Regions from separate parts of the Streptomyces sp. x-80 genome, predicted to be linked through region 2. Evidence: riboswitches for the same ligand, from Rfam matches in the RefSeq annotation. Region 2 holds a riboswitch; each other region holds the start of a gene.
The links. Region 2 has a riboswitch for cobalamin ahead of ACLJWH_RS09100 (ribonucleoside-diphosphate reductase subunit alpha). Riboswitches for the same ligand answer to the same signal wherever they lie in the genome.

Region 1 (3,265 bases), on a different contig from region 2:
TGGGCCGCAAGGGCGGCGTGGTGCGCTGGTCCACCGCCGGACGGATGGTCATCGCCTGGTGCCTGACGCTGCCGGCCGCCGGTCTCGTCGCGGCGGGCGCCGCGTTCCTGGCCGACCAGGGCGACTGGGGCGTGGCGACGGTCGCGGTCCTGGCGCTCGCCGTCTGCGGTGCGATCTGGGCCGCCTCCCGGCGCAAGCCGGTCGACCACACCAACGTCAACGAGGTCGCTCCCGCGGAGCCGGCGGGCGTCGTCACCACCGCGTTGCAGACCGTCTCCCCTCCCCCGGCAGGTCCGGTGGCCCCCGCGGCCACCGTCGCGCAGGCCGGCCCGCCCGTCCAGGTGGCCGCCCCGCGCGCCGGGGCCGCGACCGCCGGCCACTAGCGGCCCTCAGTCAAGGAAGTCAGCCATGAACATCGAATGGGCAGCTCTCGGCCAGGTCTTCGGCGTCAGCCTCGTGGTGACGGTCGGCATCGTGGGCCTGTTCACCGTCGGCATCGTCGGTACGTCCCGCAGGCCGCGCCAGGAGGGCGAGACGGCGGTGGCCGACGGACCCGGCGCGGGCGCGCGGACCGCGGCGGTGGCCGCCTTCGCGCTGTGCGCGGCGGCCGTGGCGTACGGCATCTATCTGATCGTCGCCACCTGACCCGCCCGGGGCCGGCGCGCCCCGGATCCGGTACCCCGGCGAGGCGCTCGGCGGCCGGCGGCATCAGCCGCGGCCGCCGAGCGCCTCGTCCGTTTCTCCGGTTCTCTGGTTCTCTGGCCGGCGCGTCCGCGATGGCCGTGCCGCCCCGGCTGCCCAGGTACTCGGAGACCCGGACCTGTACGACCTTGCTGAAGGTCTGGTGGTGGGCGCTGCGCGGGCGCGGTTCGGCCGCCCGCCGCGCCGCGTACAGCATCCGGGTGCAGGGCGGCTCCCGGCCGGCCGGCTGCCGCGTCGCACCGGCCTCGCCGCGGTCGGCGGCCCCGGGTGCCGGCGGGCGGACGGGCGCCTTCCCCGCCTCCCGGTACGCCGAGTCGCGGGTCGCGGGTCGCGGGTCGCGGGTCGCGGCGAACTCCCGCTCCGGCAGGCAGCGTTCGGCGGCCGGACCGGTCAGCGCCCTCGATCAGGGCACGGGCGCCGTTCGGCCGGGTGCTGTCGGCGGAGATCGCGAGGTTCTGGCCGCCGAGGACGGACATCCGTCTGCCGTCGGTGGGCCGGCCCGGCAGCTCGGCGACGTCGAACCGGACGCCGGCCTTGAGCTCCCCGGCGACCGAGGCGTACTCGACCGGCCGGTTGCGCATGAACAGGGCGCGGCCGTCGGCGAACCAGCGGCGGCTCTCCGTCTCGTCCATGGCCGTGACCTCGTGCGGCATGATCGGGTCCAGCCGGTCCTTGACGTCGGCGACGCCCTGCTGGAGCGCGCCGACCTGCTCGCCCCTGGTGAAGCCGGCCGCCTCCGGGTCGCCGCCGTTGGCGCTCTCCGGCATCCCCCGGCCCCCTTCCGGCGGCGTCGTCGCCCACCGTGCACCGGACAGTGACGCGGGATCAGGTCCAGGGCAACCGTCCGACGCCCCGCCGGGCACCCTGTGGTCTGCGCCACAGTGCCGGTCGGCGGGCAGCGCCGCAGGTCAAGGGTGAGTTGACGGTAATGCCGGGGCGTGGTGGACTGCCGGAGCCATTCGGCGACAGCAGAGGAAGTCCGGTGCGAATCCGGCGCGGTCCCGCCACTGTCACCGGGGAGCGTTCCTCCACAGAAGGTCACGGCCCGCCTCGCCCCGTCCGTCAGGTCGCGTGCGGCACGGGCGGGAAGGCCGGGGGAAGCGTTGATCCGGGGAGCCAGGAGACTCTGGTCGCCGTCACGTCGAACCAGGGCGCGGACCCTGAGTGAGGACATACCGCCATGCCCGGCCGCCGTTCGAGCCCCCCACTCCGTGCCGTGGCACGCTCCCTTCGAGGCGTGACGGCGGTCTGATCCGATGCGCGGCGAACACGTCACGTACGCGTGCGGCGCGGCCCTCGGCTTTCTCGGCGACCTGATCGCGGCGGACCCCCGGCGCGGCCATCCGGTGGCCGCGTTCGGCCGGGCCGCGGCCGCCGCCGAGCGCGGGCTCTGGCGCGACCACCGGGGGTACGGCGCGGTCCATACGGTGCTGTGCGCGGGCGGCGCGGCCGCCGGCGCCGCGCTCCTCCAGCGCGCGGTACGGGGTCCGGCGCCCCGCCCCGGTGCCCTCCCCCGCCCCGCGCGTACGGCCGCGGGGACCGCGCTCACCGCGGCGGCCGTCTGGGCGGTGCTGGGCGGCACCTCGCTGGGCCGGGAGGCGCGGGCCGTCGGCGGTGCGCTGGCGGCCGGCGAGCTGACCGCGGCGCGGGAGCGGCTGCCGCATCTGTGCGGGCGCGATCCGCAGGCGCTGGACGGGCCGCAGATGGCGCGCGCGGTGGTGGAGTCGGTCGCGGAGAACACCTCGGACGCGGTGGTGGGCGCCCTGGTGTGGGGTGCGGTGGGCGGCGTACCGGGCCTGGTGGCGTTCCGGGCGGTGAACACACTGGACGCGATGGTCGGTCACAAGTCGCCGCGCTACCGGCGGTTCGGCTGGGCCGCGGCCCGGCTCGACGATGTGGCGGGGTGGCCGGGCGCCCGGCTGACCGCGGCGCTGACGGTGCTCGCGGGCCCCGGCCGGCGCGGTGCGCTGCGGGCCTGGCGGGCCGACGGCGGCGCGCACCCGAGCCCCAACGCGGGCCCGGTGGAGGCGTCGTTCGCGGGTGCGCTGGGGGTGCGGCTGGGCGGCACGCTGACGTACGGCGGGCGGGTCGAGCACCGGCCGGTGCTCAACGGCGGGGCGCGGCAGGCCGGGGTGCCCGATATCGAGCGGGCGGTCCGGCTCTCCCGCCGGGTGAGTGCGCTGGCGCTGGCGGTGACGGTCGCGGGCCGGTTCGCGGTCGGCGCGGCCCGGTCGGCGGCGGCGCGGCGGGCGGCGGGCGCGGCGGACAGCACGAGGTTCACGACGGGCCGGCGGCCCGGCAGATGAGGAGGTCCCGGTGAACGGGCGGTTCAAGGCGTCCGGCGGGACCGTCGGCGGCGGCCTGCTGGTGGCCGGCACGACATCCGACGCGGGCAAGAGCGTGGTCACGGCGGGTATCTGCCGCTGGCTGGTGCGGCAGGGTGTGCGGGTGGCGCCGTTCAAGGCGCAGAACATGTCGCTGAACTCGTTCGTGACGCGCGAGGGCGCGGAGATCGGGCGGGCCCAGGCGATGCAGGCCGCGGCGGCCCGGGTCGAGCCGTCCG
Region 2 (3,265 bases):
CGGAAGAAGACGTCCTGGAGGCCCATCAGGCCCAGCCCGACCGGGCGCCAGCGGGAGTTGGACGCGCCGGCCTGCTCGGTCGGGTAGAAGTTGATGTCCACGACGCGGTCGAGGAAGGTGACGGCGGTGCGGACGGTCGCGTCCAGCCGCGCCCAGTCCATCTCACCGTCCTCGCCCAGGTGGGCCGCCAGGTTCACGGAGCCCAGGTTGCAGACGGCCGTCTCCCCGTCGTCCGTCACCTCCAGGATCTCGGTGCACAGGTTGGACGAGTGGACGACCTTGCCGGGCTCGGCGGTCTGGTTGGCGGTGCGGTTGGCGGCGTCCTTGAACGTCATCCAGCCGTTGCCGGTCTGCGCCAGGGTGCGCATCATGCGGGAGTACAGCAGCCGGGCGGGGATCTGCTTGAGCGCCTTGCCCTCGGCCTCGGCCCTGCGGTACGCGGCGTCGAACTCGTCGCCCCACAGGTCCACCAGCTCCGGCACGTCGGACGGCGAGAACAGCGACCAGTCGGCGTCCGCCTCGACCCGGCGCATGAACTCGTCCGGGATCCAGTGCGCGATGTTCAGGTTGTGCGTACGGCGGGCCTCCTCACCGGTGTTGTCGCGCAGCTCCAGGAACTCCTCGATGTCGGCGTGCCAGGTCTCCAGGTAGACACAGGCGGCACCCTTGCGCCGGCCGCCCTGGTTCACCGCGGCCACCGAGGCGTCCAGGGTGCGCAGGAACGGCACGATGCCGTTGGAGTGCCCGTTGGTGCCGCGGATCAGCGACCCGCGGGCGCGGATCCGGGAGTACGAGAGGCCGATACCGCCGGCGTGCTTGGAGAGCCGGGCGACCTGGTGGTAGCGGTCGTAGATCGAGTCGAGCTCGTCCAGCGGCGAGTCCAGCAGATAGCAGGAGGACATCTGCGGGTGGCGGGTGCCGGAGTTGAAGAGGGTGGGGGAGGAGGGGAGGTAGGAGAGCGAGCTGGTGAGGCGGTACAGCTCGGCGACATCGTCCAGCGCGGCCACGGAGTCGTTCTCCGCGAGACCGCAGGCCACCCGCAGCAGGAAGTGCTGGGGGGTCTCGATGACCTGCCGGGTGGTGGGGTGGCGCAGGAGATAGCGGGAGTGCAGGGTGCGCAGCCCGAAGTAGCCGAACCGGTCGTCGGCGCCGTCGGCCAGGGCCGCGTCGACCAGCGCGTCCAAGCGGGCCGCGTGGGTCCGCACGAACGCGGCGGTCGCGTCGGCGATCAGGCCCTCGCGGTGGCCGGTGTCGACCGAGGCGGAGAAGGAGACGGCGCCCTGGCCCGCGGCCTCCTCCGCGATGGCGAGGGTGAGCAGGCGCGCGGCGAGCTTGGAGTACTGCGGCTCGTCGCCGATCAGTCCGGCCGCCGCGTCGATGGCCAGTGACCGCAGCTCGGCCTCGTCGGAGCCGGGGTGCCGGCCGCGCAGCGCGGCGGCGGCCACCTTGCCGGGGTCGGTCGCGGTCAGGTCCTCGGTCAGCTCGGTCAGGGTGCGCAGCAGGGCGACCCCCGGACCGTCCTCGCCCGCTCCGGTGCGGCCGGCGGGGACGCCGAGCGTGGTCACCGCGGGCTGTCCGACCTCGGCGTCTGACGCGGGCTCCGTTGGCGCGATGGTCACGTGGTGCTCTCCCTCACTCGGCGGGGGCCAGGAGGGGCGGGGCGCGACGGGCGCACGCGGGCGTGCGGCACCCCGGTACGGTTCGGGGTGCGCGGGCACACCGCGCGGCGTCCACCGGCCCAACCCGCGAGGCCCGGACGTATCAACGCCCGCACCGACGGCGGCGCGGACGTACCGTCGGCAGGTCCTCGGACTCACGGGCGCGCGAAGGGGCCGAATGGCCATATATGCGCGCTCATACACCGTTGCGGGACAGTTCCGGATTCCCACCGGATTTCCCTGCGGCGACAGCGAGGACGAGCATACATGTGGGGGTGGCCCCTCGCGCGCACCCCCACATGTAGTGAGTCGTCAGTGATGGAGCGGTATCTGTCAGTGCTCGCCGCTATGGTTGATTTCAGGTTTCTTGCTACGTCTGACAGCGAGGAGAAGGCCCCATGGCCGCGCTCACCGACCGGCCGCACATCACGCTCACCGAGCACTTCGAAGAGGCCGCCCGGATACTCGCCCGCCGAGAGGAAGGCGCGCGGCTGGAGTTCGTCGACGGGCGGATCCGGAGCAGATCCCTGCCGGACGGGGACCACGGGCGGATCGTCGAGTGGCTGACGCGGCGCTGCCTCCGCTCACGCCCTGAGCTGTGGCTCCACCCGGGCCAGGGACTCAGGGTGCAGGCGCACCGCGGCGGCCGTGCCCGCCCGGACGGCTCGCTCGCGTCCAGCGAGGCGTTCGTCGGCCAGGGCGAATGGGCCGATCCCGACCCGGTGCTGATGGTGGTCGAGGTCGCCTCCTGCGACTCCGACTCCGGCACCGACCAGCACGACCGGGTGGAGAAGCCCCGCGCGTACGCGGAGACCGGTATCCCGTTGTACCTGCTGATCGACCGTCAAGCCTGTCAGGTGACTCTTTACAGCGAGCCCGACGGTAGCCGCTACGAGGACGTGCACACCGTCCCGTTCGGCAGGGCGCTCCGCCTGCCGGACCCGGTGGGCATCATGCTCGAAACCGAGGCGCTCAAGGACTGGGTGGGCTGAGCGCGCGCATGGCGCGCCGCGCCCCGGCACACCGACGGGCCGCCGCGCCCCGAGGGGACGCGACGGCCCGTTGACCGCGTGCGAGCCGCCGGCTCAGTGCCCGGCCGGGGAACTCACCGTGGCCGGGGGCAGATCGGGGGTGACGCCCTTGTCGCCGACGTCCGCGGTGTAGTCGGCGGGGCTGGTCTCGTCGACGCCGTCCGGGGCCTTCAGGGCCCGCAGGACGACCGTCAGCACGACCGTCACCAGGACGTTCAGCACGAACGCGGTGAGGCCGATGTAGCCGATCTGGCCGATACCGGGGATCTCCTTGCTGGAGCCGCCGAAGTGCGCCTGGGTGGGGCTGGCCACGCCGTACGCCGCGAGGGTGCCGTAGAGCATGCCGGCCGCCCAGCCGGCCAGCAGCGCCCAGCGGTGGAACCAGCGGGTGAACAGGCCGCCGACCAGCGCCGGCATGGTCTGGAGGATCCAGATGCCGCCCAGCAGCTGGAAGTTGATCGCCACGGTCTTGTCCATGGTCAGGACGAAGATCAGCGCGCCCACCTTCACCAGCAGGGAGACCAGTTTGGCGACCTTGTGCTCCTGCGCCGCCGTGGCGTCGGGCTTGAGGAAGTC
Region 3 (3,265 bases), on a different contig from region 2:
AGGAGCGGCTCGCCACCGCGCTGCGGGCGGCCCTGGGGGACGAGGCGTGCGGCGCCCCGGTGCCGCAGGAGGAGGCCGCCGATGTCGCGCGCGACCATCCCGAGGTCGCCCGCGCACTCGTCGCGCTGCATCAGCGCTACCGGGACGCCGCCGAACGGGTCGTCGCGCTCGCCGCTCCGGAGGACACCGCGGCCCTGCTGCCCATCGAGCCCCACGACGAGGTACGGGATTTCTTCTACGCCCACCACAACCACTTCGGTGATCTGGACGCCGCGGCCGAGCGGACCGCCGCGAGCCTGGGTCTCGGTCCGGCGGGGCGGGCGGCCGACGCGCTCGTGGACCTGCTCGCCGTCCGGTATCGCGTCAAGGTGGTCCAGGCCGATCCCGAACGGTCGGCCGACGCCCGGCACTTCGACGCCGGCAGCGGGCTGCTCCTGCTGTCACCGTGGCTCAGCGAGGGGCAGCGCGCCTTCCAGCTCGCCACCCAGCTCGCCCTCCTGGAACATGCCGCGCTGCTGGACGCCCTGGTGGCGGGCAGCGCACTCGGCTCGTCCCGGTCGGCGGGGCTGGCCCGGATCGGGCTGGCCAACTACTTCGCCGGCGCCCTGCTCATGCCGTACACCGCCTTCCACCGGGCCGCCGAGGAACTGCGTTACGACATCGAACTGCTCCAGGCCCGTTTCGGTGTCGGCTTCGAGACCGTGTGCCACCGGCTCTCCACCCTCCAGCGCACCGGCCACCGCGGCGTGCCCTTCTCCTTCCTGCGCGCCGACCGGGCCGGCAACATCTCCAAGCGGCAGTCCGCCACCGACTTCCACTTCTCCCGGCTCGGCGGCACCTGTCCGCTCTGGACGGTGTACGAGGCGTTCTCGGCCCCCGGCCGCATCCTCACGCAGGTCGCCGAAATGCCCGACGGCAAGCGGTACTTCTGGGTGGCCCGCACCGTCACCCGGGGCGGCTTCGGACACCGGGCGCCGCGCGCCGAGTTCGCCGTCGCGCTGGGCTGCGAACTCCGGCACGCCCAGCGCCTGGTGTACGCGGCGGGCATCGCCCTGGACGATCCGGGCTCCGCGACGCCGATCGGGCTGGGCTGCCGCATCTGTGAACGCCGGGACTGCGCCCAGCGGGCCCGGCCCCCGGCCGGCGGACGGCTGGCCGTCGACCCGGACCGGCGTACGCATGTGCCCTATCCGGTGATCGCGGACAGCTGAGCCGCTCGGGCGGCGACCGGGCCTGGCGGGGAACGGGGTGCGTGCGCCGGACGCGGGCCGCCGGCTCGGTCAGGTCTCCGCCCCCGAACCCCATACCGCGAGGTCAGTTGGCGGTGCACCATCAGGGGCGGCAGGCCGGGGGTGGACTTACTAGGACGTCCAACTATATGGTCGGGGCGAAGGCCCGCGGTGCAGGGAAGCCGGTGTGATTCCGGCGCGGTCCCGCCACTGTGACCGGGGAATACGCTCTTCGAGCTGGACAGGCCACTGACGGAGAAGTCCGTCGGGAAGGCCGGGGAGCGTGTGCTGATCCGGGAGTCAGGATACCTGCCGCGGGATGTTCCGTGTTGTCCACGAGGATGGAGCAGACACGCATGGCACCGGTGTGTATCCACGATTCTGGTGATCCGGCCCGGCGAGCACCGACAGCTCCCGCCTGAGGGCCGCCGAGCCCCGGGACTCCCCTGCTGAGCGGCCACCCTGCCGTACGCACCTGACCCGGTCGGCTCGCCGCCCTCCATGCCGTTCTCCCGCACCGCAGGTCCGCGCGCTCAGCCGCGCGCGTTCCGTGCCGTGTGGCCGTCCTCGGACCTCACCTGACGAGAGCAGGTACCCATGGCCCGTGAACATGTCCGCGCAGTCGCACGTGAGTTGACCCATTTCATCGGCGGAAAGCACACCCCGGGGACGTCGGGGGCGTTCGGCGATGTGTACGACCCCAATACCGGCGAAGTGCAGGCCCGTGTCCCGCTCGCCGACCGGGCGGAGACCGAGGCGGCGATCGCCGACGCCGCCGAGGCACAGCGCGGGTGGGGCGAGTGGAATCCCCAGCGCCGCGCGCGTGTGCTGCTCCGTTTCCTCCAGCTCGTCGAGGCCGAGCGGGACTCCCTGGCGCGACTGCTCTCCGCCGAGCACGGCAAGACGGTGGCGGACGCCCACGGTGACCTGCAACGCGGCCTGGAGGTCGTCGAGTTCGCCGCGGGCATTCCGCACCTGCTGAAGGGAGATTTCACCGACAACGCGGGGACCGGCATCGACGTGCACTCCCTGCGCAGCCCGATCGGTGTCGTCGCCGGCATCACCCCGTTCAACTTCCCGGCCATGATCCCGCTGTGGAAGGCCGCACCGGCGATCGCCTGCGGCAACTCCTTCCTCCTCAAGCCGTCCGAGCGCGACCCGTCCGTGCCGCTCCGCCTCGCCGAGCTGTTCCTGGAGGCGGGGCTGCCACCGGGCGTCCTGAACGTCGTGAACGGTGGCAAGGAGGCGGTCGACACCCTCCTCGAAGACCCGCGGGTCGGCGCGCTCGGCTTCGTGGGCTCCACGCCGATCGCCGCGCACATCTACGCCACCGCCGCCGCGCACGGCAAGCGCGCCCAGTGTTTCGGCGGCGCCAAGAACCACATGATCGTGATGCCGGACGCCGACCTCGACCAGGCGGTGGACGCGCTGATCGGCGCGGGCTACGGCTCGGCCGGCGAGCGGTGCATGGCCATCTCCGTCGCCGTGCCGGTCGGCGAGCGCACCGCCGACGCCCTGGTGGCGCGCCTCAAGGAGAGGATCGGCGCGCTGCGCATCGGCCGCAGTGACGACCCCGAGGCGGACTTCGGGCCCCTGGTGAGCCGCGACGCCCTGGAGCGGGTCCGTTCGTATGTGGATCTCGGGGTCGAGGAGGGTGCCGAACTCGTCGTCGACGGGCGGGACTTCCGCCTCGCCGGGCACGAGAGCGGATTCTTCGCCGGCGCGTCCCTCTTCGACCGGGTCACCCCGGCCATGCGGATCTACCAGGAGGAGATCTTCGGCCCTGTCGTGTCGGTCGTACGCGCGGCGGATTACGAGGAGGCGCTGCGGCTGCCCAGCGAGCATCCGTACGGCAACGGCGTGGCCATCTTCACCCGGGACGGCGACACCGCGCGCGACTTCACCCGCCGGGTGAACACGGGCATGGTCGGTGTGAACGTGCCGATCCCGGTGCCCGTCGCGTACCACACCTTCGGCGGCTGGAAGCGGTCCGGCTTCGGTGACCTCAACCAGCACGGCCCCGACGCCATCCGCTT

Region 1: another riboswitch for cobalamin. It lies ahead of ACLJWH_RS36910 (cobalamin biosynthesis protein); the one in region 2 lies ahead of ACLJWH_RS09100 (ribonucleoside-diphosphate reductase subunit alpha).
Region 3: another riboswitch for cobalamin. It lies ahead of ACLJWH_RS00835 (CoA-acylating methylmalonate-semialdehyde dehydrogenase); the one in region 2 lies ahead of ACLJWH_RS09100 (ribonucleoside-diphosphate reductase subunit alpha).

What each region holds. Positions count from the first base shown of each region.
Region 1 covers NZ_JAJPWM010000027.1:51,165-54,429, forward strand. The annotation lists gene ACLJWH_RS36895 (anion permease) at 1-383, shown strand, start outside; gene ACLJWH_RS36900 (hypothetical protein) at 409-645, shown strand; gene ACLJWH_RS36905 (hypothetical protein) at 624-1,469, opposite strand; cobalamin riboswitch at 1,673-1,829, shown strand; gene ACLJWH_RS36910 (cobalamin biosynthesis protein) at 1,959-3,008, shown strand; gene ACLJWH_RS36915 (cobyric acid synthase) at 3,019-3,265, shown strand, end outside.
Region 2 covers NZ_JAJPWM010000004.1:220,957-224,221, reverse strand. The annotation lists gene ACLJWH_RS09100 (ribonucleoside-diphosphate reductase subunit alpha) at 1-1,619, opposite strand, end outside; cobalamin riboswitch at 1,781-1,940, opposite strand; gene ACLJWH_RS09095 (Uma2 family endonuclease) at 2,057-2,650, shown strand; gene mctP (monocarboxylate uptake permease MctP) at 2,744-3,265, opposite strand, start outside.
Region 3 covers NZ_JAJPWM010000001.1:221,449-224,713, reverse strand. The annotation lists gene ACLJWH_RS00840 (short-chain fatty acyl-CoA regulator family protein) at 1-1,211, shown strand, start outside; cobalamin riboswitch at 1,363-1,561, shown strand; gene ACLJWH_RS00835 (CoA-acylating methylmalonate-semialdehyde dehydrogenase) at 1,827-3,265, shown strand, end outside.